Regions from separate parts of the Aliiglaciecola sp. NS0011-25 genome, predicted to be linked through region 1. Evidence: predicted binding sites of a transcription regulator. Region 1 holds the regulator's gene; each other region holds the start of a gene.

Region 1 (7,733 bases):
ACAGATTCTAGTAATGAAGATTCCTGGCAGCCTAATTATCAGGCGAGGAATATGCGCAGCACTCTTTACAATGAAAACGGCGAAGTGAATCATCAGGTATTCGCGCTTAAAATGGAACATTATCAAATCCTAGGCTTCACTTTATTCAGCCAACCTAAATACACCATCTATGTTTCCGATGAGCAAACGCCTTGGCATGTAGAAGCTGAGGAAGGCACGCTGTATGAGGATAATCGAATTCAATTAGAAACTGATGTAGAGATTAGAAGCCTCGATGAATCGGGATTTGTGCAAACAATCAGAACCCAGTTTTTAGAAATTAATTTAGTCGATAAAACAATGATGTCTGACGAACCGGTTGAGATAAACGGGAAAGATTTCATTGTTAAAAGTAACGGTTTTGTAGCAAATTTAACTACACAGGAATATGAACTTAAAAATCATGTGCAAACTCAATATGCGCCGCGTTAGCGCTTTATTTATTAGCTTAATGTTCAGCGCCGCTATTATTGCCGGTGAGAACGATTTTAGCTTGCCAATCAAAGTTGACTCAAAGTCGAATTTTTTTGATGGCAAAACCAAAACGTCGATATTTAGAAAAGACGTCAAAATCACCCAAGGTAGCCTTGAAATTTTGGCTGACGAAGTCGAGGTTATTGCGGGTTTAGGGGAAGGTAAAGAAGTTTTTATTGCCCGAGGTAAACCAGCAAAATACAGCCAAACCCTCGATGATGGCAGTAATATTAGCGCCGCGGCCAATGAAATTAAATATGAAGTATCGAATCGTACTCTGACACTCAATGGTGCAGCCGAATTAAATCAGGATAGTAGCCTTGTTAAAGGTGAATCGATTCAATTTAATATGGAATTAGAGCAATTGATAGCAGAAAGTGACGGCAACGCAGAAGGCGGTGTCACTGCCATTTTCCAACCCGAAAGCATTCGCAATCGGCAAACTGACGACACTAAAAAAACTGAAGAAGAGCAAGACAAGTTGCAGGATGAAAAACCTTAATGGCAACGTTAAAAGCGACCAATTTAGCGAAGTCTTATAAATCTCGGCAAGTGGTGCGAGATGTAAGCATTGAAGTTTCTACTGGACAGATTGTTGGCCTGTTAGGTCCCAATGGTGCTGGTAAAACGACGACCTTCTATATGATTGTTGGGTTAGTGCCACTCGATAAAGGCGAGATTTATATTGATCAGACCGAGTTAACCTTACAACCCATGCACATCCGTGCACGAAAAGGAATTGGTTATCTTCCTCAAGAATCATCTATATTTCGTAAGTTAACCGTTTACCAAAATATCATGGCAATTTTGCAAACCCGAAAAGAATTAAGTTCTGATCAGCGAGAAGAGCAAGCGGATGCATTATTGGATGAATTCAATATTAACCATATTCGTAACAGCCTTGGCATGAGTTTATCAGGCGGGGAGCGCAGAAGAGTCGAGATCGCTCGTGCATTAGCGGCCGCCCCTGAGTTTATTCTATTGGATGAACCCTTTGCTGGTGTTGACCCGATTTCAGTAAACGATATAAAAAAAATAATTCAACACCTACGCGATAGAGGTATTGGTGTATTAATAACTGATCATAATGTGCGTGAAACGCTAGACGTGTGTGAAAAAGCGTATATTGTGAGTCATGGTGAATTGATAGCTTCTGGAACCGCAGAAGAAGTTTTAAATAATCAACAAGTCAGAGATGTATACCTTGGCGAGCAATTCAAGCTATAGTAGAGGTATGTTGTTTTTAACCAAAGCTTTGTGGCTAAACAAGTAAGAATAAAAAAACTAAATGAAACCCTCGTTACAATTAAAATTCAGCCAGCAACTAACAATGACGCCTCAATTGCAACAGGCTATACGTCTATTGCAATTATCAACGCTGGATTTACAACAGGAAATACAGGAAGCGTTAGAATCGAATCCACTTTTAGAAGTAGAAGACGGTTCAGATATCCCTACTGGGGATTCCGCTTTAGCAGACAGTAATGACAAGTTCTCAGAGGAGACGGTATCCGCAAGTTCTGATTCCATGGATACAAACGAGGCATTAGAAAAAGCAGATATCCCAGACGAATTACCCATAGATAGCACATGGGACGAATATATCAGTGCCTCCTCAGCCCCCGCCTCAATAAGCGGTGGTAGTGGCGGCGATGACGACCAAATTTTCCAAGGTGAAACAACCGAAAATATTCAAGATCACCTATTGTGGCAGATGCGCTTAACGCCTTTTTCTGAAGTTGATACTGCCATAGCAATCGCAATTATCGACTCTATTGATGAGTCTGGTTACCTCACTATCAGCACCGAAGATGTTCTTGCTAGTCTCGACCATGAAGAGGTTGAACTTGATGAGGTGGAATGCGTTTTAAAACGTATTCAAATGTTCGACCCTATTGGTTCAGGCTCAAGAAATCCGCAAGAATGTTTAATGGTACAAATGAATCAATTTGCACCTGACACCCCTTGGTTAAATGAAGCTAAGTTATTAATCAGCGAATATGCTGACTTATTAGGCAGTAAAGATTACCGAACTTTAATGCGTAAAACTCGTCTAAAAGAAGACGAATTACGAGAAGCTATGCGGTTATTGCAAACACTCAATCCACGCCCTGGTAGTTCATTGTTAATCGGTGAATCTGAATACGTCATTCCAGATGTTTCAGTGATGAAGAAAAATGGTCGTTGGCAAGTTGAGCTAAATCCCGATAGTTTGCCTAAGCTGAATGTAAATCAGCAATATGCGGCAATGAGCCGGAACGCTAAAAACACCAGTGATAGTCAATTTATTCGGTCGCATATGCAAGAAGCCAAGTGGTTTATAAAAAGTCTAGAGAGTCGTAATGACACTTTACTCAAAGTCGCAAACTGCATTGTTCAGCAGCAGGTTGGTTTTTTTGAGCATGGACCTGAAATGATGAAACCAATGGTGTTAAATGATGTCGCAGAAATGGTAGATATGCATGAATCAACTATTTCCCGTGTTACCACACAGAAATATATGCATACACCTAGAGGAATTTATGAACTTAAATACTTTTTCTCCAGCCATGTAGCAACTGATTCTGGAGGAGAGTGTTCCTCAACGGCAATTCGCGCATTAATTAAAAAACTCGTCGCAGCAGAGCTTCCTACCAAGCCTCTTAGCGACAGTAAGATTGCTGATCTACTGGCAGACCAAGGTATTCAGGTCGCCCGTAGGACAATAGCAAAATACCGGGAGTCTTTATCGATCCCACCGTCTAACCAACGCAAGAGCCTGCTGTAGGCTCAACAACAGAAGGAATACGCTAATATGCAAATTAACCTTACTGGCCATCATGTAGAAATTACAGATTCTTTGCGAGATTATGTAGACAATAAATTTACAAAGCTAGAAAGGCATTTTGATCATATCAACAATGTCCATGTCATTCTTAATGTCGAGAAGCTTAATCAAAAAGCTGAAGCGACAGTTCATCTTAGCGGAGGCGAAGTATTTGCAACCTCAGAGCACAACGATATGTACGCAGCAATTGACGGATTGATAGATAAGCTTGATCGACAGGTAATCAAGCACAAGGAAAAAATTAAGCGTCATTAACATATATTAGATTAATTAATGGAAATTAAAGACATCCTTTCCCCTGACTGCACAAGTTGTGCAGTCCAGGGGACAAGTAAAAAACGAATTCTTGAAACTATCAGCCTGATAGCGGCAGAAAAAATCGATGACATTGATCAGACAACGATTTTAAATAGTCTGGTTAGCCGCGAAAAGATGGGCAGCACAGGAATCGGGAATGGTATTGCATTGCCACACGGTAGACTGTCGGGTTTAAAGGATGTGGTCGCAGTTCTAATCACCAGTGATCCTTCTATCAACTTTGACGCTGTGGATAATTGTCCTGTGGACATATTTTTCGCAATTTTAGTACCTGAAGATAAAGCCGCCGGACACCTGCAAACCTTAGCAACCATCGCGACAAAATTAAGTGATAAGGAAATTCTGAAACGTATTCGTCGTGCAGAAGATAATGCTCAGTTATACGAGGCAATCGTTGCATGAAACTGATAATTATTAGTGGCCGCTCTGGTTCAGGAAAGTCTATTGCACTGAGGTCTTTAGAAGACTTAGGTTACTATTGTGTCGACAATATCCCAGTTAACCTATTACCGACTCTAACCCATACGGTTATGGATGAATATGACCAAGTGGCCGTGAGTATCGATGTTAGAAACCTTCCCAAGGTACCTGGTGAATTAGTCGAAATTCTTGATTATTTGCCTGCCACTTGGGACATGACCATAGTCTATTTAGATGCCAGTGATGACATGCTGATAAAACGCTTCAGCGAAACTCGTCGACTGCATCCGTTATCTCGTCAAAACAAATCTCTTTCGGATGCGATTCAGGCAGAGGGTCAACTGTTAGCCCCTATTGCGGAACGCGCCGACTTATATCTAGATACAGACAAACTTTCGGTGCATCAATTAGCTGAATTGGTTCGAGAGCGAATTCTAGGCAAGAAAAGCTCTAGGCTAGTTTTGGTATTTGAATCCTTCGGTTTTAAATACGGCATTCCTAAAGACGCCGATTATGTATTCGATGCGCGATTTTTACCTAACCCACATTGGGAGCCAGACTTAAAGCACCTCAGTGGATTAGACTCTCCGGTCGAGATATTTTTAGGCTCACAGCCAATAGTGACGAAATTTATCTGGCAAATTCAAAATCTCATTTCAACTTGGCTTCCTCATCTAGAAAGAAACAATCGTAGTTACGTGACAGTAGCAATCGGTTGTACTGGAGGCCAACATCGCTCAGTTTATGTGGCTGAGTCACTCGCTAAAACATTTTCAGCGTCTCACCCAGATGTTCAAATAAGGCACCGAGAGTTAAATCGATGAATCGATTTGAAAAGCAAATAGTCATCGTTAACAAACTTGGATTACACGCAAGAGCGGCTACTGAATTAGTCAAAGTAGCCAATCAATTTGATGCCGTTGTTACCCTAGTTCAAGGGGAGAAATCGGCTTCCGCAAATAGTGTATTGGGCTTGATGATGTTAGAAAGCTCCCAAGGCAAAGAAGTTAACGTCATTAGCGAAGGAGTCGATGCTGAACACGCCCTTGCCGCGATTGAAAAACTCATAGTTGAGAAATTTCACGAAAACGAATAGTTAAGCAATGTGCAAATAATTGCTGACCTGCTGCCCTTAGTCCTCTAAACTATTAGTATTAGTAGTTTTTTCATTGAGCTGCATATTCATGGCAGAAGCATTAGAGGTTAAACACGCCCAACGACAACTGAAGGCTATCAATCAAGCCTTGGCCAGTGGTCGCTTTATGCATGTCCGCAAAACAATTCACGACATGCCAGCTTGCGACATCGCCCTTCTTCTAGAGTCTTCCCCAAGCAAATCAAGAACTGAACTGTGGGAAATGTTGGACTCCGATTTTTATGGCGATGTATTAGAAGAACTGTCCGAAGATGTACGTAATGGCATCATCGGACAAATGCTTCCAGACAAAGTTGTTGATGCCCTAGAAGACATGGAGATTGATAACTTAGCGGAAACGTTAAGCAGTTTACCGCAATCGGTCTCAAAAGACGTGCTGAAATCGATGGATGAGCAAGACCGTCAGCGCGCAGAAAAAGCCCTTTCTTATGGTGAGGATACCGCCGGGTTCATTATGAATACCGACACCATAACCCTACGCAGCGATGTAAACATTGATGTGATTCTGCGTTACTTGCGACTCAAAGGTGAAATTCCAGAAAGCACTGACACATTTTATGTTGTGAGTCGAAATGACACCTTAATTGGAACTGTACCAGTCACTAAGCTTCTAACGGCTCTGCCAGACTCCAGTATTGAAGATATTATGGATGAGGAAGCTGAAGCCATCCCCGTTGATATGCCAGAAACAGAAGTGGCAAAATTATTCGAACGCTATAACTGGCTGTCAGCACCGGTAGTCGATTCTAGCCGACAACTATTGGGTCGTATCACCATAGATGATGTAGTGGATATTATTCGCGAAGACGCCGAACACTCTATGATGAGTATGGCCGGTTTGGATGATGAAGAAGATACCTTCGCCCCGGTATTGCAAAGTACGCAGCGGCGTTCAGTATGGTTGGCCGTAAATCTAGTAACGGCACTTCTTGCCGCAGCCGTAAGTGATCTTTTTGAAGCAACACTAAGCCAAATGGCAGTGTTAGCTATTCTCAATACAATTGTCCCAAGTATGGGCGGAGTAGCAGGCAATCAAACACTAACCTTGGTTATTCGTGGTATGGCGCTAGGCCACGTAAGTGCTGATAACTCAAGATGGTTGGTGAGCAAAGAATTAGCCATTGGATTTTTTAATGGTGCGATTTGGGCGCTGTTAATTGCATCGGTCATTGCCATTTGGAAACAAGATTGGATGTTAGGAGGAGTCATTGCCTTTGCCATGATGATCAATATGGTTGCCGCTGGTTTAGCCGGAGCAACCTTACCATTGGTAATGAAAAAGTTGAAAATAGATCCTGCCCTAGCAGGAAGTGTAATTTTAACCACCATTACTGACGTCGTAGGTATTTTTGCCTTTTTAGGTACAGCCACTTTGTTGCTTGTTTAGTTTTAGGAAATAAAACGATTAAATCGATTGCACAGCTCGTCGTATACATTGGCATAGCCTTGCTTGCTTTTGCGGGGAATTCAATTCTATGTCGTTTGGCGTTAGCAGACTCAAGTATAGATGCCACTTCTTTTACCTTAATCCGCTTAATATCTGGCGCAATTATGCTTATCTTAATTTTGCTGATAAAAGGAAACGTCAATCAAATTAACAATAAAGGCAGTTGGCCGGCTAGCTTAGCGCTTTTTATATATGCGGCAGGGTTTTCCTACGCATACATTGAGCTTGATACGGGGGTAGGGGCGTTAATTTTATTCGCTTGTGTGCAAATAACCATGTTGGTCATCAGTTGGTATTATGGTGCGCGATTAACCTTAGTTGAATCCTTGGGTGTGTTAGTCGCATTTGCCGGTTTTATTTATCTTGTTTCGCCTGGAGCAAACTCTCCTTCGATTTTTGGCGTTACACTAATGGCATTGGCAGGCATAGCTTGGGGATGTTATTCAATTATTGGTAGTCGCTCTGCAACGCCATTAATAGACACAAGCTCTAACTTTATAAGAGCATCGGTTATTAGTTTAGTGCTAACTCCAGTGTTATTTATTGAATCAAATCAATTACAAACAATGGGCGTGGTTTACGCCTTAGCATCAGGCATGATCACATCAGGAGTTGGTTATGCCATCTGGTACAAAGTGCTCCCACACATTCGCTCCAGTGTGGCTGCGGTGTTACAACTCAGCGTACCCGCAATAGCAGCCCTAGGTGGATTGTTGTTATTAGAAGAGCTACTCACGATGAAAATGTTAATTTCAAGTGGCGCTATACTCGGTGGTATAGCGCTGGTGATTTACGGCAAACAACAGCAAACAAGCTAATTAGTCATTCAAACAAGGCTCAATTAATCTAATCTTTTATGTTTTCGCAATATAATCCTGCGCTTTATGCCTAACAAAGCGCAGCTTAGTAAGTTAACAGCCGCAATTGACTATAGATGATTTACCCAATAAGTTAATCATCTATATTTTGTGAGCTTAGCCAATCGTTTAACTTCGCAGTGTCCTGCTTTTCTGCCATTTCGAGCTCTTCTACCCAATCATGCACGTTTTCCC
Region 2 (7,733 bases), on a different contig from region 1:
GCAAGTCTTCAATCCGACTATTAGTACAAGAACCAATAAAGACTTTGTTTATCTTCAATCCTTTAATTTCAGCATTGGCTTTGATATCCATATAATCTAGGGCTTTTCTCCAACTTGCCTCAGTGGAGTCGTCTTTAGCATCAGCAAGTTGTGGAATTTTATGGCTAATTGAGATGGTGTGTTCAGGGCTGGTCCCCCAACTGACATAAGGTTCAAGGTTATCAATGTCGATCTCAATTTCAGCGTCGAATATTGCATCGCTATCACTGGGTAAGGTGCGCCAATAGTTAACTGCTTGATCCCACAAGTCGCCTTTGGGGGCCATAGGACGATTTTGCAAATAGTTAAAAGTCACTTCATCAGGTGCGACCATACCAACACGTGCGCCGGCTTCGATTGTCATATTGCAAAGCGTCATGCGCGCTTCCATGCTCATTTTTCGGATCACATCACCAGCGTATTCAATGGCATAACCTGTTCCACCGGAAACTCCTAACTTAGCGATAGTCGCAAGCGCCATATCCTTAGCGGTAACATGCAATGGTAATTCACCGCTGAAGGTAATACGCATTGTCTTTGCTTTCACTTGGTTTAGGCATTGAGTAGCGAACACTTTTTCACATTCACTTGCGCCTATTCCAAATGCTAGGCTACCAAATGCACCATGAGTTGCGGTATGAGAGTCACCGCATACCAAAGTAGTGCCAGGCAATGTAAAGCCTTGTTCTGGACCCACGATATGCAAAATCCCCTGACGCTTATCGTTTACTGAAATGTAGGGCATTCCTGTATCTTCGACGTTATTTTCCAACGCAATTAACATCGCTTTTGCTTGTGGATCTGCTATGTGCTGTCTGTTGTTGCTGCTGGGTATTGTGGTTGGTAAAACGTGATCTACCATCGCCAATGCTTTTGCTGGTTGGCGTAATTTAGCACCTCGTTGCTTTAATGATGCAAAAGAAACTGGCGTGCTAACTTCTTGAACAAGATGGCGATCGATGTAAATTAGGCAAGTATCATCCTCATTTTGCTTAACGACGTGGCTATCCCAAATTTTGTCATACAGTGTTTTACTACTCACTTTTAATCACCTGTTAAAGAATGTACTGAGGTTAAGGAACTATGCAAACTGGCGACATTCGACTAGAGACCCTGTTTAATTTGCAGAGCGGGTCGTTGAGCTATGTCTATGGTTAATTGCTGACTTTTTATTGCTTCTTTTATCGATTTATCTGGATTGAGTACATCACCGTAACTTGGCAAGATTGCGCTAAATTGGTGTTCATTAGTACGGCTGAAAATAGGCAAATGGAGCTGTAGATGATCGCCCTAGTTATCGGAAACCGTTGTTATGTAAACAATTTTGTGGATGGAGTCTACCTGAAACTTAGCGCTTTAAGTAGCAATGCGTACCATCTGGCTATGTCCATTTCGTATAATATATTTAATTCACGTTAAGCTGAGTAGAGTAGCAGTTACTTTCATTGGCGTGCTGGCATGTATGCCAAATCAACCAATTTGAATTTTGAAATGGCATACAATGAAGTTGCTAAAGCACTTTATAACGCTAAAATTAATGGACTGCACAAATTAGAGGTTTGTCATTCATCGGGTACTTTTTCGATGTCCATTTTTGCCAAGGAGAATCGCGGTGCAAAACTATATTATGGCTATCGATCAGGGAACTACCAGTTCAAGGGCGATTTTATTTTCATTGGATGGCAAACCTTGCTTTATTGCGCAACAGGAGTTTAGTCAATCCTATCCTGATGATGGATGGGTAGAGCATGATCCTGAAGAAATTTGGCAAAGCGTCCTGAAAACCTGTAAAGACGTTATTGTTGAAGCACAGATTGACGTTTCTCAAGTCGTTTCTATTGGTATAACCAATCAACGAGAAACGACAATAGTGTGGGATAAAAAAACCGGAAAAACCCTGTATCCTGCAATAGTGTGGCAAGACCGGCGAACTTCCTCAATCTGCAAGCAGTTCAGTGAAGATTCCCAGCTAGTAGAGCATATCACCGACACTACGGGATTATTATTAGACCCTTATTTCTGCGCAACTAAAATTAAATGGATATTGGACAATGTAGAAGGAGCGCGCGAAAAAGCTGAATCTGGTTTACTTGCTTTTGGCACCGTTGATACATTCTTAATTTGGCGGTTGACCAAAGGACGCTGCCACTACACAGACGCAACCAATGCCTCTCGCACTATGTTGTTCGATATTCATAAGCAACAATGGGATCCACAACTTTTAAAAACATTCGATATCCCGCAATCAATCTTGCCAACAGTATTAGACAGCGCTGACGAGTTTGGTAAAACGAATCCTACATTGCTGGGCAAAGCTATCCCTATTCAAGGAGTTGCAGGGGATCAACAGGCAGCGCTGTTTGGACAAACTTGTTTTAAAAAGGGCATGGCAAAAACAACCTATGGCACTGGTTGTTTCATGGTGTTGAATACCGGTTTAACACCGCTTAAATCTCATAATCGACTATTAACAACGGTCGCTTATCGGTTAAACGGTGAAACAACTTACGCTTTAGAAGGCAGTATCTTCATGGCTGGCGCTACGATTCAGTGGTTGCGCGATGGCTTGCAACTAATCAAAGAGGCGTCTGAAACTGAATCGCTGGCGAAGATGGCCAGTCCGAACAATAGTGTATTTTTGGTGCCGGCGTTTACTGGCTTGGGTGCGCCTTATTGGGACCCTGATGCGCGCGGAGCTATTTTAGGTTTAACCCGTGATACAGGTATTAATGAAATAGTCGCAGCAGGTTTACAGTCAGTGTGTTATCAATCAAAAGATCTGCAAAAAGCCATGGAAAGTGATGGTGCCCGTGCAACCAACCTTCGAGTTGACGGCGGAATGGTTAAGAATGATTGGTTGATGGGTTTTTTAGCTGACATCTTAGGAGCAGAGGTGGATAGACCTGAAATTACTGAAACCACTGCGTTAGGAGCAGCCTATTTGGCCGGATTACAAGCGGGTATCTACAAATCTTTAGATGAACTGAGTGCACAGTGGCGATGCGAACACACATTTACGCCAAGGTTCTCTAAACAAGAAAGGGACCATGCTTATTCTTTATGGCAACAAGCGGTGAATCGAATTCGCTGTGATTGAATGCTAAACCCTTGCACACAGATCCATCTTAATGCTGTTAGACAGGCAATAAATTGCCCATGCTCATCGCTTTTTATCCTTAAGTGGGCGTGATTTTGCCACTTAATTTCATGTGTTTTTGGCCTATTACCTACTAATAGTTTCTAGAAACAAAGCTATACGCTTTATTCGCTTGTTCAATTGTATTGGTCACCTGAGAAACCGTTGATTCTATCGTTTCCTTGTCGGCATCTTCAAACATGTAGTCTGTTACATTGTTATAGATGGATTTGCCGGAGAATGATTCAATCGCCATATCGGCAGCGGCAAACGCCACCCCTATGGGCCCCCCATAAACAAATCCACCCAATAATTCAGATACCGGATCCACACTGGTATGGGATGTATTTTGGTAAATATCAGAGACAATAGGAATGTGATTTAGAATGTTAATAGTATCAAAAAAATCATCCATGCCTAAGCCATCTTCACCTATTACATAATTTGAAATATCTTGAATTGAACCCAACAAGGTAGTGTCAGAATTTAACGCGCTTAAGTCAGTGGTGCTTACTTCCGGCTCGGCAGAAATAGCGGCAGTCGCACTACTGAAAAGGTTGGCACTGAGACTACTCAATAAAGAGGTTTGTAGGTTCGCAATTGAATCTAGTGACGTCAGTTGAGATAAAGAGTCTTCAGTAAATTGATCTAACCCAATAGCTGAAAAAAGACTTTTCTGAATGCTGTCAATTGCTGAATCCATGTTGGCGTTTTCTTCAGTGGAGTTATCACTGTCGTTTTGCTGCATCAGTGACATTAAACCACCAAACACCTGATTGATTCCTTCTGAGCTTGCTGAGGATTCACTTGCAGAAGGTGTTTCAACGGCGGTGCTTAAACCTAAGTTATTTTGCAATGTATCTATGACATTCATGGGTAATGACTACTCTTAATTTACGCATTTTGGATGGAGTTTTGTAGATGCTGATAGGCTAAAATCGTGCCAAAAATTTAGCCAAGTATCATATACTTAAACAACTTGGCTGAAATTCTATTTACATTAAAAGCGCTAGTGTAAAGTTTTAGTAAAGGTACTAAAGTGATTTATTTTTTCGGTAAAATAACCTCAGAATTTGGCATGTGAGAGGCAATTCTAATCATAAATATGTTGTTATCTTTAGATAGCAATTGAGGTTATATTTGAGTATGAAAAAGTATCACTTTATCTCTTTTTTCTGTTTTGTTGTTTGCTCATGTTCACAAACACCTAGCGTAGAAGAAGAAGTTGTCGAAAACCTGCCAACCAATCCAAAAGTTAGTCAAAGAGCCATTAGTCAAAAAGACAAAGAGATCATGCCCAATGATCCCAGTTACAGACCTATCCGCATGGAAGGGGTCGAATCTATAGCAGTCCCCACAGGATCACTTTTTCAACTAGACGATGACGCTAGCCTGTATCAGTTGCACCGCAAATACCAAGTGGGTGACATGATTTTAGTTCGACTAAGTGAGTCAACTACGTCAAAAAAATCCATCGATTTTCAAAGGGATAAAAGTAGTCGATTTGAGTTAGGACCTGTGAATGTTACTGCTGGACCTATCCAGATTGATGAAACAGACTTAAATATAGAACACAATGAAGAAAATGAGTTCGATACATCATCAGAAGCCAATCAATCTAATTCTTTGAAAGGTGATATTACCGTATATGTAAAAGAAGTCTTACCCAATAATAATCTTGTGGTTGCCGGCGAGAAGTGGATTACGCTGAACACTGGGCAAGAATACGTCAGATTTTCCGGTGAAATACGAACCGCCGATATTGATGCTTCAAATACTATTATTTCCTCTAAAGTGGGGAATTCACGCATTGAGTACAGTGGCAAAGGCGAATTGCACTCCAATCAAGAAGAGTCAGTAATCAATAAATTATTTGGCATTTTCAATTAACTGAAAAATGAATGTAACTATGATGAAAATGTTGAATTGCACAACCTTGTTGGTGCTTTTGCTGCTCTGTCCTAGGGCCTTTGCTGTTTGGCAACAAGGTGAGGCGACGGTCAAATTAGACGGTGCTGACGTTAGCGACGTAAGAGTGACAGCTATCAAAAATGCAGTTGCAGACGCATCTTTTAAAAACGGCAGTTTTGTTTCTGCAGAAGATGTGGTGTTAGATGGACTACTAGTGAGCAGTAAATCGGTGATTACCACCCAAGGCCAAATTCAGCGAGTAGAAGTGCTTAGTGAATCTGTGAATGAAGATGTATTTAATGTTATCGTCAGAGTCGAATTCTCACCTATGTTCAATTGTCCCCATGATGGATACAACCGCTCGGTGTTGCTTACCCAGTTTCAAGTGTTAAAACCCCAGCAAGCTAGCCATGGTGGTATTTTTGATATCGGTAAGCAAATAAGCAAACGCATTGAGCAACAATTGCGTGCTGAACAAACCAGTCCTAAGGTACGACTGATTGACAAGGCGTTCACTGGGGTTAACTCCTATGACCAAATCCATCTTAACGAATTAACCAACAAAGCCATTTATATGTCCAAAGAATATGGACGGCAGTTTGTCATGTTTGGGTTTATTCGCGATATCAGTTTATTTGAACAAGTCAAAGAAGAATTGCTTTCAGACGATGTATCTTTAAGACGCAATTTCACGATTCAAGTATATGTACTGGATGTTTATCGGCATACGATTATATTCCAAGAGTCTTACCATAGTGAAGCGGATTGGGAGTACAGTGATGACTACAATGTAGATACCAATAACAGTTTGTTTTGGCGCAGTGACTATGGCCGTACAGTACTTAACACTGTCAATGGCGCGGTGTCGGATGTTGCTAATAAACTTCAGTGTGAGCAGAGCTTTGCGCAAATTGTAGGAACAAATAACCATAAATTGATCATCAATATGGGCTTAGACAATGGACTAAAGTTAGGCGATAAATTCCTACTCTATAAAAAACGCTTACCTGTTAGCGCAAATGGATTGAGTCATGCGGCATTGACTGCGGTTAACCAAGGTGTATATAAAGTCGTGCAATTAGACAGTTTGACCGCTGAATTGAGTAATGATGATCCTGCCCAAGTGATAAACGGCGACTTACTCGATCTGGTCAGCCCAACTCGCTAAGATCAAAGCATAAAGTCACTTAGTGTTGGCGCGGTAATATTCAAAGACGCATATCTATTCTTACCACTGGGCTAGTTGCCCTTAACGAACACAGATACGCCAGTCATAGCTATACCTGAAACTACTCGTTTTGCATTATTAGGAATTGGTTTTGCGGCGAAATTCAACACTTCACCCCGACTATCAAATTAGCAAGTGCATTTTTATTCCAGCTTATAGCGCATCATTTTAGTGCAATCATTTATGCTTGGGATAAGTCCAATTAGCCTAATCTGGCTGCTAGGCCTTTAAAATTAACAATCTTTAAAACTTGACCTTTTGGTCATTTTCTTGCATCGCAACCCCATTCGTTTTGGCTATGACAAATCAAACTCAATGACATCGAGTTCTAACTCTCATTTACGGGCAGACCTAAGGCAAATTAATGAAATCCAATTCTGAACTGCTCTATGGGCTTAACGATATTCCCTCTAAAAAGCAAAGTATCACCGCTGCAACCCAGCATATTCTGGCCTGTTTTGTGGGGATCATCACGCCAACCTTAATAATAGGTGGAACTCTAGGGTTGCAGGCTGAGTTGCCATATTTATTGAGTATGGCGTTATTTGTATCAGGAGTGGCTACCTTTATCCAAGCTAAAACTATAGGCCCTATTGGTAGTGGCTTGATTGCTGTACAAGGTACAAGCTTTTCCTTTGTTAGTGCCATTTTAGTAGCCGGCTTTGCAATCAAAGCCAAAGGGGGAAGCAACGAGGAGGTATTATCGACTATTTTTGGGGTGTGTTTGCTCGGAGCCTTTATCGAAGTTGTTATTAGTCAATTTATTACCAAAGTGAGGCGTATTGTTACCCCTCTCACCACCGGTATTGTGATCACAACCATTGGCTTTAGTTTAATTAAAGTCGGCATGACAGACCTTGCAGGTGGTTTTGGTAGTGACACTTTTGGCGATACGCAAAATTTATATATTGGAATTTTTGTGCTGGTGACTATCATTGTACTCAATGTCTCGTCAAACCCATGGGTTAGGTTATCAGCCATCATGGTTGGTATGGGATTAGGAACATTGCTGGCCTACTGGTTAGGTATCGTTTCGGTGGAACATATTGGTGAACAACCTTTGTTTAGCATACCCGTGCCTTTCAAATACGGTTTAAATTTTGATTGGGAGGTGTTTTTACCCGTTGCGCTGATTTATCTGATGACGGCGCTGGAAAGCTCTGGTGACTTGACGGCTAACAGCTTGTTTTGTGGTTTGCCCATCAAAGGTGAACAATACTTAAAGCGCATTAAAGGCGGTATTCTGGCCGATGGGGTTAATTCTGCATTGGCATCGGTGTTCAATACCTTTCCAAATACCACTTTTGGGCAAAACAATGCGGTAATCCAACTAACCGGAGTGGCGAGTCGACACGTCGGGTTTTATATCGCCGGTATTTTGGTGTTGTTAGGTTTGTTTCCGGTAATTGGAGGTGTATT
Region 3 (7,733 bases), on a different contig from region 1:
TGTTGCCTTGCCCTCTAGTTTTCCGAAAACCTGCCCTGGATTAATCGCTAATTCATCGTCATGACTAATCTCGGCATCCCCAACCGTAACTCCTAGCATAGAAATGGTATAGCTATTGGGGTTTAAATCTAAGTTGTCACGGATATGCACAGGTGGAATTAAAAATCCCAACTCTTGAGACAATTTTTTACGAACGCCTTTAATCCGGGTGAGAAGCTCACCACCTTGAGTTTTATCAACTAAAGGAATTAAGCGATAACCCACTTCTAAACCTATGGTGTCGACATGCTGCACATCATCCCAACCAAGCTCTTTAATCTCTTGCGGCTGGCTTTGTTCCGGCGTATTTTCCAATACTTGCGGTTCAGCAGCCTGCTTCTTGGCGTTCCAGAAATTGTAGTAAGCAACTGCCGCTACAAATGCACTAAAACCAAGAAATGCTATGTGTGGCATACCTGGCACTATACCCATCACGAATAAAATCGCGGAGGTAACATAAAGCGCTTTTTGGTTACCTAGTTGGCGTCTCATTTCCTGACCCATTTCTTGAGAGTCATTTTCGCGGGTAACAATAATCGCCGTAGCCACGGAAAGTAATAACGAAGGTATTTGCGCAACTAAACCATCACCAATGGTTAAAATCGTATATATTTCAATGGCTTCGCCAAAGGCTAAGTCATGTTGAATAATACCAATGAATAAACCACCAACAATGTTGATAAGCATAATGAACAAACCAGCAACGGCGTCACCTTTAACAAATTTAGAAGCACCGTCCATTGAGCCGTAAAAATCGGCTTCACTGGTAATTTCCGAACGTCTTTTTCTGGCTTCATCTTGATCAATATAACCGGCGTTCAAATCGGCATCTATCGCCATCTGTTTACCGGGCATCGCGTCCAAGGTAAAACGAGCACTTACTTCTGAAATACGTCCTGCACCAGCAGTTACCACTTTAAAATTGATAATCAGTAGGATAGCAAACACCACTATACCCACAGCGTAATTACCACCAATAACCACTTCCCCAAATGCCTGTATTACTTTACCAGCGGAATCTCCACCTTCATGCCCTTCCAACAAGACAATTCGCGTGGAAGCGACATTTAAGGCAAGGCGTAATACAGTGGCAACTAACAGTACTAAAGGAAAAATACCAAAATCAACGGGCTTATTGGTAAACACAGATACCAAAATCACCATAAGTGATAATGCAATATTGAAACTAAAGAGTATATCTAATAGAAATGCCGGCATCGGCAGAATAACCATGCCCATTATGGCTAGCACTACGATTGGAGCGCCGACCCCATTCATAAAGCTTTTTACCTGATTTTTGTCTACCCGATTGAGGTAACCTGCAAGTTCCATAAACAAATTTTTGACGGTTATTAATATAATATGTGGAATTGCAACAAGCGCGCCAAAACTGAAATGACTGTAAATTGACGTTCTTTACTAGAAAATGAGTTTACGAAATTAAAGCCACTCTACTCCGCTCTATCACGCTTAGTGAATAAGCCTGAGGACAAATTAAACTGCTCCGCAATAAAATAATGGAAATCAACAAAAAAGCAGAAATAGGACAAATCGGTATACAGGTGAATATATTAACAGACATAAAAAAACCTGGCTGACGCCAGGTTTTTTAAAACGAGAGAATAAATTTACTTAGCAGCCACTTTTCTGCGTACTAGTAAACCTAAACCAGCAAGCATAAGAACTAATGCTGAAGGCTCTGGAACGTATGTTACGGCGCCAAGTGTTGTATAGCCTAGCGCATCTAAGAATACTTCTTCAACATCCCCATTTATGTCATAAACAATCTCATCAATTGTAACTAAACCTTCATAATTACCGATATCTAACGTCAAAACGTAATCTGGCATGTCGCCAAACAAGTTAAAAACTTCAATCATGAAGTCTAGACCAGCAGTGGGATCAAAAGGATTGATTCCAGCAACAATGGGCTGATCAAACTGAACAGATTCGCTGTCATCCATTGTTAAAGACAAAGAGCCTAGCGTTAAGTTAACTTCTGCTGTACTTAAAAAACCGGCCCCATCCGCGTCTTCAGTATTGTACGTAACAGTACCAATCATCTGCGGACCTAAATCAATGCCATATGGATTAAAATCAGAGTACAAAACATCTGCATAGATATCTTGTTGAATAATTGCGCCAGCATTTGCTGAAAGAGACATTCCCAGTGTAGTGGCAATAAGACCTGTTGCGAGCAAAACTTTTTTCAAATACTTCATACTAGTGAACCTTATTATTGTTTTAAACGATTTCGTTCATTTTTATTGTTATATTTCGGTCACAAACTAAACAGTGCGACCTCAGCAATTAAGTAAAGCAATTACTGAACCAACTTATTTTTATTATATGAATCAGTAATTTATTATTACGTAACAAAATAAGCCTATTGAGATCGTTAAATTTTTTGACACTTAGTTGCTCGATTATTTATCGTCTTCAGTCGATTTTTTGGGTGTATCGTCGAAATCACAATCAGACTCTTCACGATCCCCAACTACATCTTCAAGGCGCACTTTATCAACACTTCGAAACGTATTTATAGGTCCTGCTAACGCATAGAGGGCAAACACTATAAACAACACTAAAGAAGGCGCCGTGGCAACAATGATGAAAATTAACATCACAATTAAAAGTCCAACAAAAGGTACCTTGCCGTGCCAGTCAACTTCTTTAAACGAGTTATATTTGAAGTTACTTACCATTAATAATCCAGCTAAGCCCGTTAACACAGCAACTACTAGACCGAAATCTTTGCCATCGACGTCGTATTCAACGCCAACCCAGACCATTCCGGCAACCAATGCAGCCGCAGCGGGACTTGCTAAGCCTTGGAAAAAACGTTTATCCGCCACACCTAGTTGGGTGTTAAACCTTGCCAGTCTTAATGCAGCACCCGCCACATAAATAAAGGCAGCCAACCAGCCAACTTTACCTAAATCGGTTAAGCCCCAATTGTAAGCAACAAGAGCCGGCGCCATTCCGAAAGACACCATATCGGCCATAGAATCGTATTCAGCACCAAATTCGCTTTGGGTATTTGTCATGCGCGCAACTCGACCATCTAGGCCATCAAATATCATGGCCACAAAAATCGCCACTGCCGCGGCTTCAAATCGACCGTTCATCGATGCGACTACAGCATAAAAACCCGAAAACAGACCAGCCGTTGTCAGCAAGTTCGGTAACAAATAAATACCTTTACGTTTAGAATCCGACATTATTCCCCCTTCAAAATGAGCGCACAAGATAGCATAATCCTGAATTAGCTCAAAATCATACACACCCTTGCACGGACTAATTTTAACGCTTCTTTGCGCAAATATACTGTTTCTTTTTGAAAAATGTTTCCTATTTGAGCATTTCCTTTATAAGTAAACGCTTATATCTCAAAATACCTATGCTACGAAAGTCATACATAACTCCCTTTAATCTCGCGGTATACTGGCTTTGAGAAAGATTAGAACGATAAAATCTTACCATGTCGCCATCTGGAAACAGGTAAGTTTTTTACTGTCCATTATTTTTACAGGGAGACAAATTGACCTGGGGAAATATTACCGAAAAAGCACTTAAGCTGTTGTTTACAATACACTTACAATAGTTGGTTTGTTTTTTGCTTAACTCATTCCAGTGAAGGTCTCGGCCTTTAGGTTGGAAGATGTAGGAATATTAGTTATGGTTAATAAAGTTTTAGCAGGATTTTTCGCATTAGCGGTCACAGGTTTTGCTTCAGCAAGCACGACCACGTATGAAACTCAGAATTGGAATTTCAGTTCTGGTGGAAGTTGGGGTTCTAATTCACTCAGCTATACTTCTGGCACTATTGGTATGACGGTAAGTGCTTGGTCATCAAGCGGCAACGACGACTGTCTCTCTGGTCCAGAATGTAATTCTAGCAATGTCTCTTATGACAGAGACCCGTACATTGAGAGCGCCCAGTTAAAACGTTACAGTTCAGGTCTAGGTGCAGTGAATAACGATGAAGGTGACTCTTCTCCGCATCACGCGATAGATAACAAAGGTAGTAACGACGGATGGCGTGACTATGACATGGTGTTATTTGAATTTGATACTGCTGTAGAGTTAACCAGCGTTCAAGCCGGTTGGTATAGTAATGATTCAGATGTCAGTATCGTTGGTTACACTGGTACGAAAGATCTCGGTACTACTCCATTTTCTTCGGATACCAAGTGGAGTGATTTGTTATCTGAAGGTTGGGGATATCAAACCGACAAGTTCAACATTGGCACAAACACGGCAACCATTGCCCCAGGTTTTGAATCAAAATATTGGTTAGTGGGTGTGTATAACTCTGTTTTTTCTGGCAATGCGGAAGACAGTTACTATGATGCGATTAAACTGAAAAACATCACAACCCGCAAAGGTGAAGGTCAAACACAAGTTCCTGAACCAGCAACATTTGCGTTATTTTTAGCGGGTGTGGCAGCAATATTCAGACGTAAAATGTCAGTCTAGACAAATATATTGTGACAAAAAGACGGTTCGCCGTCTTTTTTTATGTCTAAAATCTGACATTATCAACGCAGCAGTGCGCAGTAATTTATCCGCTAACAGTATAAAGTATGTGCGCTTTGCGGTATCTTGTAATGCAAAATGATAGCAATTCATAGTTACATAATTATAGAGAGATCATACGTGGTGAAACTGGCCAGAAAAATGTCCTTAGCTGCTTTTCTTTTAGTAAGTAGCCAGGTTATCGCACAAACCAGCAGTGAATTTTACGAAAAAGCTCTGGCTTCATTTGAAGATAAAGATTTTGAAACTGCTTATATCCATTTGAAAAACAGCTTACAACAAAACGAAGATAGCCTACCCGCTAAAATACTCATGGGTAAAGTACTGTTAATCAGTGGTTATATGTATGAATCAGAGGAAGTACTCGAAGAAGCATTAGCCATGGGAGCAGATCCCAGTTTAATAGTAGATACCCTCGGTAAGGTTTGGCTTTATACCAAGCAAAACGAAAAAATCATTGATAGTCAATTCAATAACCTCACTCCTAAGAGCCGAAACGATTGGCAAATTATTGTCGCCACCGCCCACTTAAACCTTAAAAATATCGACGCTGCACGCAAAGGTTATGAATTAGCATTAAAGAATGATCCAGCCAATATACGCACACTCAATGCGCTTGCGTCACTTGAAATACGAGATGAGCAGTTTGACAAAGCTCTGTCTTACATAGAATTATCACTTGCGCTAGAACCCACCAACGCTCAAACATTGCGTATCAAAGGAGATTTGTATCTTTTCCAAAAAGATATGCCAGAAGCCATAACTTACTATAAACAGAGTTACGCACTTGACGTTGATGATCCTATTATAAAACGTTCGTTAGTAAGTGCTTATCTGCAAAACCAAGATATAGATTCAGCCAAGCAGTTATTGGACGAAATTTTGCAACAGACCCCCGGCGATCCGACTGGAATGTTATTAAAAGCTTGGTTATTAGCGAAAAATCAATTAAGTGACGATGCCGCAAAAGAATTAGAAAAATTAAGCTCTCAACTAGCAGGACTTAGTGAAGAAAGTTTGCAAGATGATCCATCTTTGTTTTACGTCAGTGCTTTATCCGCTTTTGCCTTACAGAACTATTTGCAAGCCAAAACATTTTTCATTCAATATCTTAATTTCGTGCCAGATAACATCGAAGCTATCGCACTGCTGGCGCAAACTCATTTAAAACTGAATGATCCTAAACTTGCTTTAGAAGTTATGCAGCGTCATGAAAGTAAACTCATGGAGAAGCTAGATAATGCTCTGTTACTTGCCGAATTATATTTAGCTAACGATAAAGCATTTAAAGCGGTGGAAATATCTGGGAAATTAAAACGCCAGTATCCAGAAAATCCAAATGTTGAATTATTGGAAATTAAAACCCTAAAGTCGAGAGGCAAACTCGAAGATGCTTTAACCAGATTAGACCAATCCGAATATGCGCAAACAAATCTTCGTTTTGTTATTCTGCGCAGTGAATTATTAATGGATATGGGTAGGCTAAACGAAGCGGATGAAATTGCCGATAAACTGCTACAAGCGGTTCCTGAAAATATCGACTTTTTGAATTTAAAAGCTGGCATTCAAATTCGCCTAGGTAACCCAGCAGTAGCTGAACAATATTTAGACCAAGCACTTGCCATTAACCCTGAACATTTCTCTGCACAATTTAACAAAGCCAACCTATTAAGCTCCCGTGGTGAACATCAGACAGCACTGCAGATTGTCGAAAAGCTCAACACTATTCAACCCGACAATGTGCGGATTTTAACCCTGTTAGCTCGCTGCCAATTTAATGCAAACATGAGCGATGAGGCAGAGAAGAATTTAGAGCGGGTATTACAGAAAGACATTAATAATTTAACCGCTCTAGAATTGCTGGCCACTATTTATACTCAACAAGGTGAGCTTGAAAAAGCAATTAGGCAATTAAACGTCGCAATTAAAACTGAACCTGATATGGCCGTTTATCAAATGCGTCGAGTGGAGTTATATATTGCGTTGAAGCAAATTGACCGAGCGGCGCGAGAAATTAAAAAGATTCATTATTTGGTTAAAGATGATGCTGTAGGTTTGGTTGAGTTAAGTAAACTTCAGTTTAAAGCGGGGCTTTTTGATGATGCGAAACAGAGCATCGCTGATGCTTCCGCAATACATCCTGATAGTTTGTTTCTTGCCACTGAGTACATTCGCCTACATTTAGCCAGCAACGACTTGAATAAAGCTAATGATATGGTCAGTAAATGGTTACAGACCCATCCTAATGATTCAAGATTGTTGATCTTGGCTGGAGATGTGAATGTGGCTAACGACAACTTGGATGCGGCATTTGAACACTATTTACTTGCCCTAGAGGTCAATAATTTAAACCGCACTGCAATGTTTAAATTATACCAGTTAGCTTCCAGAGGCATTAACAGTGACAAGTTTGAGCATTTTACTACTGAGTTTTTACAACAAAATCCCGAAGCGCATTTCCATCGTAGTATGTTTGCGGACTTTTTGCTTAATCTGAATCGTTTTGAAGAAGCTTCGAAGCATTATGAGAAATTAATAAAAATTCAAGATTTACCGAACAAAGCTTATATGTTCAATAACTTAGCTAACATTTATGTTAATAAAGATTTGACTAAAGCGAACCAATATATCGAAGAAGCACTAGCCCTTGGAGCAGAAAATGCGGCAATTTATGATACCCAAGGATGGATCAAAACATTACAAGGCAAACATGAAGAAGGACTAACGATATTGCGTAAATCTTTTGCAATGAATTCTAATTCGCCTTCTAATCAATATCACTTAGCCTTCACTTTGCAAAAGCTAGGAAGAACAGGTGAAGCTAAAGCTTCTTTGCAAAGAGCCCTATCTTCTGATCAGGATTTCATCGAAAAGAAGCAAGCTAAAGCGTTGTTAGAAAAACTCTAAAATCATCGTTTGAAGTAAATAAAAAACGCCGACTTCAAATAGTAGTCGGCGTTTTAATAAACGGCCTTACAATGGGTATAGCAACAACAATGCTGTACCCAAATTCTCGGTTTAACTAATCTTCAATGAATCACCATCCATATCGATTCGAATAGTACTTTCAGCCTGAATCTCTCCTGCTAGCAGCCGTTGTGCTAGCGGATTTTCAATCTCCATCTGAATTGCTCGTTTAAGCGGTCTTGCTCCGT
Region 4 (7,733 bases), on a different contig from region 1:
AAGAGCTGATCCGTGACGCGCTAACTGAAAATAATCTGACATTGGATAAAATTAAGTTTGCGCAAGATGGCGAAGAGCTAATATCGGTGCTTAATAGCGCTGAAGTGCTGCCAAACTTGATACTGTTAGATTTAAATATGCCGCGTAAATCGGGGAGAGAAGCGCTGGCAGAAATTAAGCAAGATCCAAGACTCAAACATATACCGGTTATAATTTTCACAACGTCTGATTCTGAAATTGATATCAAAGAGTGTTATTTTCTGGGCAGTAACGCCTATTTAACCAAACCAAACAACTACTTTGATCTGGTCGCATTAATGAAAGACCTAATTAACTTCTGGTTTTGCCAAGCGCAAATGGTTATCGATTAACGATAACAAACTCCCCCTTTATAAACATTCTAATCAAATGGCGTCCCCTAGAGGATTCGAACCTCTGGCCTACCCCTTAGGAGGGGGTCGCTCTATCCAGCTGAGCTAAGGGGACATGTTCCAACATCAGAGCGGGCAAGACTATACTAAATTTGGCAGTATTAAGACAAGTCTGGGTTTACCTGTTTTTGATGAGAAATCGAATAGCAATTTCGATGTGCTTAAAAGGACATCAATAATCTAATCGCAAGCCCCTAATTTATTGTTTGGAAACAAAATCATTGGCTTGAATATTGGCCAGTAAAGTACCGTCTTTTGATACCGCAACCGCAGTCCCTGGCGAAACACTCACAACTCTCACTGGGGTAGGGTGTAGATTAAACTGGGTAAAGGTTTGGCCCTGAGGGTTGTGTTTCTGTTGCAGCTGAAATAGGGTGAATTCATCACCGTTTTGAATGCCTTGGTTGCTACCAATATTGAGGGTTAGTTGATCACCTCTTACTTGTATTATGCGTCCGTACGTAGGCGAACAAGCTAACTTTTCGTCAACGTTAATCGCAATATCCTGCATGATTGAGGAAATTGCCACACCGTAAGCACTTTGCCACAACAGGCCGCTATTTATGTCGACACTCTGATGAGTATCGAAGTCCCATGGCGCGTTTGAAGAATATAATTTCTGCCACATCAAGGTACCAGTGTAACCGTCATAAAGGGTAACTTGATAACTGAAATTTCTTATTGGTGTAGGGTTATTCCAAAATTGCCATTTAGACTGGTTAACATTGTTTAAACTTAGATCTTTAACGGTGGCAGTTAGCACATATTGAGAGCTTGATTGTTTGGCTAGTACCATTGCATCGTTGATCATTGAAAGCGGTTGTTGCGCATAGTAGAAAGGTAATATGGTTTGAATACTCGATTGCTGTGCGAAGTCTTCGAAGTTTTGTTGAAGTACTTCTGGCAACTTAGTACCTATTTCAAATAGATTGCCGGTAGTGGCTTGTTCTCGGTTGTCTATTGGGTGCCAAGTGGTAACTATACTTTTAGGGTATTCTGATGATTGACATGTGTTTTTTTGAGGGAAAATATCTGCCCGCAAGGAAACTGTGAGATAGCCATCTCTAAAAACTTCATCTATTAGTTCAATACTATTGACTTCGCCACTGGCGCGAATCGTTAAGTCATCATTTTGCAATACGCCGTTTGCCATTTTTTGCACACTGTGTACCGAAGCTCCGGCAAATAACAATACTTGCTTAATTGCTTCTTGGGTCGCATTTTGCCGCGCTAACTCAATATTGCCGTTTCTTATTGCCGCTTGACCACTGGACTCGAACCAAGCTGCCAACGACTGCGCAGAAAAGAGTGCTGCGCAAAAGGCACAGAACAAAGTGATTAACTTAACAGAAAAAATTTGGCAGTTTATGGGCTTCATTTCAAAAAATATCCAATTAACGCTTAAATTCAAAACGGCTTTAACGTGTGTATTTGCATGCGTAGCCACTTTTTACGTATTTAGTTACTATAGTTAGTAAATCAGGTAATGCATCTTTTGTACCTGTTTTCAGATGGCGGTTAATCAGTAACCAATTTTCTTCTATCACAGTTGGTCTACTTACTTGGGTCTCAATTTTTTTGTGATAAGGAACAAATATTGCAGTGAAAAATCTTGAAGACAGTTTGAAATGGTTTTGAATTATCAATTGAAGCCGAATGCAGCTTAACAATGCGCTGTAAAGATACTACTGAGAAAAATATGAAACTAATTTATACCTTTGTGATTGCGGGATGTCTAGCCGGATTAATCGGTTGTCAAAACATCATAGACAAACAAGTTGAGTGGGAAACCATCGAACCTGATTCTTATCCTGTTATTCGCTCTATCGGCTATGCGCCAATAGATGCTCAACGGGGAAGTAACCGTTCAGCGAAAGTACTAATGGCAGTGAAAGCATCGAAACTGGATGCTTACCGTGAACTAACTGAGCAGGTTTATGGACAAAAAATTGACGGTGAACAGTCTTTGGCTAATCTTGTGCTCACTGATACTCAACTAATGGCCAGTGTTCAAGGTGTGATCCGCGGTGCGCGAGTAGTAAAAAGCTACCCCATTGGCAATGACTCTTATGCCACAGAGTTGGAGTTGGATTTTAGCCTAGTGCATGATTTATATCTGAGTACTGCCAAGCCGAAACAAGTGAAGAAAGTTCGTTATTATTAAACTCTATTCCTTTGATAACGAACTTTTAAACGGTCACACTCTTGCCTGAAGAACCACCTTTAGGTTTGCCGCTTTTATCGTAAGTCATGGTTTCTTTAGCTCGGGATTCTAAAAGCAAAGTGCGAAGATGTTGCAAGCGCAACTGACCTTGTTCTACCGCTTTTTGATTGATCTCGGTTCTGAATTTACATTGGGACAAAGATTGATTAATTTGATCAAATAAGTCTGTTACAGCTTGCTCTGATGTTGCTTCAGGTTGTTTCTCAACTTCCTGCTCAACGCTTTTGTCAGTGCTGGCAATCGATTCTAACAATTCCGATTTTTCATTGATAACGGAAGTGAGTGATTCAGCGTCTCGCGTACTGATTAAATGCAGCTCAGACTCAAGCAATAAAATAAGTGAATCAAGTTGTTGTTTCTGTTTTTGGAGGAGGGCAATTAGGTTTTTCATTTAGCTTTGCTTTTATTTTGAGAAGCTAAACCAATCTGGCATCAAATTCTAATCTTCAATGCCAAAAACTTGAGCTTCGAGTTTGCTAATTTTTTGCGCCAATACTTCAGGGTTAACGCGATATTCTCCATTCTGTATGGCTTTTTTCAATTTGTCGACCTTTTCCTGATTGACAGGTGTATCACTAGATTTCTTTTGAACCTGGCTAAGCTGCTGAGCAGATTGCGTGAGTGATACTGAATCTTGACGTGGCGCTTCTGCAGACTTAGATTGCTGAGCAGCAGATTGCGCAGTCGCTTGACTCTGAGATTGCTGTTGATTCAGCCTCTGATTCTCAAGTTGTGGCTTTTGATTTCCACTATTTATATTGTTAATTGCCATAATGACCTCGAATACCTAATTTGCCTCACTTATCTTATCGGCCGGAACTTAAAGACCTTTAGCTAAATGTAGAAAAAAATTAAATATTATTTAGATAAGCTCAAATCTGCGCTAACCAGATGTAATAACCCATAGTTTACGCTAATTATACTAAATCTGCACCACTACTTGATGGGTATTCACCACCTGTGCATGCACCACTCTATTCGACTTGCTGTTTTTCACCGCAATCGTATCGCCAAGGTTACCATCCTGTTGGGCTATACCTTTGGTTTTAATGCTTACCCCACCAGTATCAGCGGTAATCAGAATACTGTCTCCTTTACATACAAAACAAAGTTGGCCGGGGACTACGGGTTGGCCAGGTCGACTTCTTTTTTTCATTCGAGCGCCTACCACAGTGCTGATATCGGCAAAGGTACTCGTTCTTATTAGGTTTTTATCAAGCATCACAACTTTAACATCATTCTCATTTAAAACAGTGCCAGGACTGACCGAGGTGGTGAGCACGACTACGGGTTGCACGCGAGTGGCTTTTACCATCATATATAAATACCAATTCGTTTGTTCACAACTGGTTCTCACCGTTATGTTACTTTGCGCTAGCGCTTCTTTACTAGCCGATATGGTAAATGGAGTAGGGCAATCAGGAATGACTATCCTTTCGTCTAATGGCATCGCTTTTACTAGCAAGTTATCATCACTTGGTGCAGCTATATGCCTCAGCTGCGTATTAACGTAATTTTCTACTGCTTGACTAAGTTGTTGGTGAGCAGGGTTAGTGTCGCTGGACGCCGCAGCGAAACCACTGTTGAGAGTTAAACAGGCGCTGAAGAAAACACTTAATAACTTACCAGTTGTACGAATTAACGATATTTTCATGTTCAGGTGCCGCCGTTTTGTCTATGCTTATTAAATCGTTAAGCAAACAAAGATAAACGTCAAAATTCAGTCACAAATACGATTTTTGGCGCTAAAATTAGTTAAACTTGGTTTTCTAATAGGGACAACGCAACAATTGTGCCTACTTTAAATTTAATTGGGGTGGTATATGTCGGGAGTTCTTGACTCAGTTAATCAACGCACACAACTTGTTGGTCAAAACCGACTTGAATTGCTGCTATTTAGATTGAATGGCAGACAGCGATTTGGCATCAATGTATTTAAAGTGCGTGAAGTATTGCAGTGCCCCCAGTTAACCTCAATACCTAAGCAAAATAAGTTAATTCGAGGTGTTGCTCATATTCGTGGCCAAACGATCTCAGTAATTGACTTGAGTATGGCAACCGGCGGCAGAAAAATAGAAGACGTTCGCAACGCATTTATTATAATTGCTGAGTACAACCGTTCAGTGCAGGGTTTTTTAGTCGGCTCAGTTGAACGTATCATCAATACCAATTGGGATGCAATTATGCCTCCTCCTCAAGGTACCGGGAAAGCAAGTTATTTGACTGCAGTGACGGAAGTTGATGATGAGTTGATTGAAATTCTTGATGTGGAAAAGATTCTAAATGAAATCTCACCATTAAAAACTGAAGTCAGTGAAGATTTAGCAGCGGATTTAAATATGTCAGAATCTCCTGCAAATGATAAAATTATCTTTATCGCTGATGATTCATCAGTGGCAAGAAGCCAAGTTAAAAAAGCACTTGCTGCGTTGGGATTAAACATTGAAGTGGCTAAAAATGGACTTGAAGCGCTTAATCGTTTAAAAGAAATTGCCGCAGAAACTGGCGACGTCACCGATAAAGTTGGTGTGTTGGTGTCTGACATAGAAATGCCGGAAATGGATGGTTATACACTTACTGCAGAGATCAAAAACACACCGGAGCTAAGCAAACTCAAAGTAGTATTGCATACTTCTTTAAGCGGTGTATTTAATCAAGCAATGGTACAAAAAGTTGGAGCAGACGACTTTATTGCTAAATTTCACCCAGATGAGCTAGCGTCAGCTGTGCAAAAATGGTTTAACAAATAAAGCTCTACTTTACCTACGGAAATTAATGTTTGAAATTAGATCAATTAGCGCCGCACGAATTCTTAGAGTTTACGCATTTTTTAGAGCGTCAGTGCGGTATTGTACTAAATGAGAAAAAAAGCTATTTAGTTTATAGTCGCCTAGGACCCTTGGTTCGCCAAGAAAACTTGGCAAGTATTTCTGAGTTACTGAAGATCGCGTATAGCGGCCATTCCCCCAAGATGCGGGAAAAAGTCGTTGATGCTATGACTACTAATGAAACCTTGTGGTTCCGTGACAAATACCCCTTCGAAATTCTATCTAATAGATTGTTAACTGAGCTTTCTAAAGCAAAGCGTAAAGTGAGAATTTGGAGCGCAGCTTGTTCGTCCGGGCAAGAACCATTTTCCATTGCAATGTGTATTCAAGAATATAAAAGAGCTAATCCTAGAGCCTTCCCGTTAGGCGTGGAGATTGTTGCTACCGATATCTCAACTGATATGCTTCAGCGGGCTAAAACCGGCAAGTTTGATAGTATTTCGATTAGCAGAGGTTTGTCGGAGGAACGTAAAGAGCGTTTTTTTAAAGCGGTCGATAACAACCACATGCAATTGGATAAAGAAATCGTCTCTATGGTGAATTTTAAACCTCAGAACTTACTAAATAGTTATTCTGGGCTAGGCCGATTTGACGTGGTTTTTTGTCGAAATGTGCTGATTTATTTTTCTGTAAACAATAAGCGGAAAATACTGCAACAAATTGCCGCTTGCCTGCAAAACGATGGGGCTTTATTTCTTGGCGCATCTGAATCTATCGCTGAATTGAATCAATTATTCACTTTGGTGCGCAATAATCCCGGTCTGTTCTATATTAAAAAAGCTAACTAATACATACTGTTATGTAATATCCACGGTTCATCCGTATCCACCTCCCTATGTCTTGGCATAACCCTTGCTAAATTTCTCACAAGCGAGTTTTTAAGATGAGAACAACATGGCAATCAGTCTTGATAAATTAACCGGACTTCACGACCGAGCAATGCAGGTTAGAACCGAAACTATGGAAGTTATTTCTGGAAATTTGGCAAATGCTAATACGCCAGGATACAAAGCCCGTGGTGTAGATTTTCAGAAAGCCATGCAATCAGCAAATCAAGATCGTCAGCAAAATATGACACGTACCCATGAAAAGCACTTTGAAGGTTCAATGCAATCTCAAGCAAGTATTGAATTTCGAATTCCATTACAACCTGATACTGGTGATGGTAATACGGTAGAGGTGCAAGCTGAACGTAATGCCTTTTTGGAAAATGGAATGCGCTATCAGGCAAGCATCCAATTTTTGACTGGCAAGATTAAAGGTATGAAAAAAGCACTAGCTGGAGGGCAAGGCGCATGAGTTTATTTAGAGTTATGGATATTGCAAGCACTGGCATGTCTGCAGAGAGTGTTCGATTGAATACAACGGCCAGTAACATTGCCAATGCAAATAGCGTCAGTAGTAGTTATGACGCCACATACAAGGCTCGCCATCCTGTTTTTGCTGCCGAAATGCAACGTGCAACAGAGTCACAATCTCAAGGCGCAGGTGTACAAGTATTAGGTATTGTTGAAAGCCAAAAGCCACTGCAAATCGAATACAGCCCAGGTCACCCAATGGCAGACAGTAATGGCTATATCTACAAGCCAAATGTGAATGTGGTTGAGGAAATGGCAGACATGATGTCAGCGTCAAAATCTTATGAAACCAATGTTCAGTTGGCAGACACTACAAAACGTATATTCAGACGTGTGTTGCAACTTGGTCAGGGTCAATAAATCACTGATTTAGTGAGGAAAGTAACGTGGAAATATCAAAATCGACAGGATTAGATTCTAACCTGTATGTACAAGAAGAAACCGTGCCTATTGATGATGGCAGTAATGAAAGGTTAAGTCAGGAAGACTTTTTCTCTTTGCTAACTGAGCAATTAGCTAATCAAGATCCTACCAAACCTGTAGATAACGATCAGATGGTATCACAAATGACCAGCTTCAGTATTTCTGAAGGTATTGATTCACTGAATACTAAATTTTCTGAATTTGCTTCTAGCATGACCTCAAACCAAGCATTACAGGCTTCCAGCCTTATTGGTCAAGATGTCTTATTACAAGGTAACGTTGGATATTTAAGCGATACTAGTAACGGCGTAACCGGGGTGGTTATTTCCGATCAAACCACTCAAGATTTACAAATTACCATTGAGTCTGAAGCCGGCGAATTAATTAAAACCATTGATGCTGGTACACAGTCGGCAGGTAATATTGAATTTAGTTGGGATGGTAAAGATGCTAACGGCAATCCTTTGCC

What was found. Region 1 encodes sigma-54, which starts transcription at its own class of promoters, with help from an activator protein. Its sites were predicted from a motif close to GTTGGCACGNNNNTNGNNT; they were not measured.
Region 2: a site for sigma-54 is predicted at 4,248-4,266, ahead of ABWV72_RS01610 (flagellar basal body L-ring protein FlgH). Genes of this name have one in related genera too.
Region 3: a site for sigma-54 is predicted at 1,410-1,428, ahead of flhA (flagellar biosynthesis protein FlhA). Genes of this name have one in related genera too.
Region 4: a site for sigma-54 is predicted at 4,437-4,455, ahead of flgA (flagellar basal body P-ring formation chaperone FlgA). Genes of this name have one in related genera too.

What each region holds. Positions count from the first base shown of each region.
Region 1 is NZ_BAABWR010000020.1:74,004-81,736, reverse strand. It holds gene lptC (LPS export ABC transporter periplasmic protein LptC) at 1-471, shown strand, start outside; gene lptA (lipopolysaccharide transport periplasmic protein LptA) at 458-1,015, shown strand; gene lptB (LPS export ABC transporter ATP-binding protein) at 1,015-1,740, shown strand; gene ABWV72_RS16710 (RNA polymerase factor sigma-54) at 1,802-3,280, shown strand; gene hpf (ribosome hibernation promoting factor) at 3,308-3,595, shown strand; gene ptsN (PTS IIA-like nitrogen regulatory protein PtsN) at 3,614-4,060, shown strand; gene rapZ (RNase adapter RapZ) at 4,057-4,902, shown strand; gene ABWV72_RS16690 (HPr family phosphocarrier protein) at 4,899-5,174, shown strand; gene mgtE (magnesium transporter) at 5,263-6,621, shown strand; gene ABWV72_RS16680 (DMT family transporter) at 6,681-7,499, shown strand; gene arcB (aerobic respiration two-component sensor histidine kinase ArcB) at 7,633-7,733, opposite strand, start outside.
Region 2 is NZ_BAABWR010000001.1:358,275-366,007, reverse strand. It holds gene leuC (3-isopropylmalate dehydratase large subunit) at 1-1,081, opposite strand, end outside; gene glpK (glycerol kinase GlpK) at 1,652-3,136, shown strand; gene ABWV72_RS01615 (immunoglobulin domain-containing protein) at 3,270-4,049, opposite strand; gene ABWV72_RS01610 (flagellar basal body L-ring protein FlgH) at 4,322-5,065, shown strand; gene ABWV72_RS01605 (flagella assembly protein FlgT middle domain-containing protein) at 5,085-6,254, shown strand; gene ABWV72_RS01600 (uracil-xanthine permease family protein) at 6,679-7,733, shown strand, end outside.
Region 3 is NZ_BAABWR010000016.1:42,046-49,778, reverse strand. It holds gene flhA (flagellar biosynthesis protein FlhA) at 1-1,371, opposite strand, end outside; gene ABWV72_RS14580 (PEP-CTERM sorting domain-containing protein) at 1,668-2,261, opposite strand; gene pssA (CDP-diacylglycerol--serine O-phosphatidyltransferase) at 2,466-3,260, opposite strand; gene xdp1 (exosortase-dependent surface protein XDP1) at 3,718-4,518, shown strand; gene prsT (XrtA/PEP-CTERM system TPR-repeat protein PrsT) at 4,720-7,485, shown strand; gene clpB (ATP-dependent chaperone ClpB) at 7,597-7,733, opposite strand, start outside.
Region 4 is NZ_BAABWR010000014.1:1,565-9,297, forward strand. It holds gene ABWV72_RS13055 (response regulator) at 1-371, shown strand, start outside; tRNA gene ABWV72_RS13060 (tRNA-Arg) at 410-486, opposite strand; gene ABWV72_RS13065 (flagellar assembly protein T N-terminal domain-containing protein) at 631-1,809, opposite strand; gene ABWV72_RS13070 (LPP20 family lipoprotein) at 2,131-2,595, shown strand; gene flgN (flagellar export chaperone FlgN) at 2,621-3,046, opposite strand; gene flgM (flagellar biosynthesis anti-sigma factor FlgM) at 3,095-3,427, opposite strand; gene flgA (flagellar basal body P-ring formation chaperone FlgA) at 3,578-4,309, opposite strand; gene ABWV72_RS13090 (chemotaxis protein CheV) at 4,479-5,405, shown strand; gene ABWV72_RS13095 (CheR family methyltransferase) at 5,435-6,271, shown strand; gene flgB (flagellar basal body rod protein FlgB) at 6,378-6,782, shown strand; gene flgC (flagellar basal body rod protein FlgC) at 6,779-7,201, shown strand; gene ABWV72_RS13110 (flagellar hook assembly protein FlgD) at 7,228-7,733, shown strand, end outside.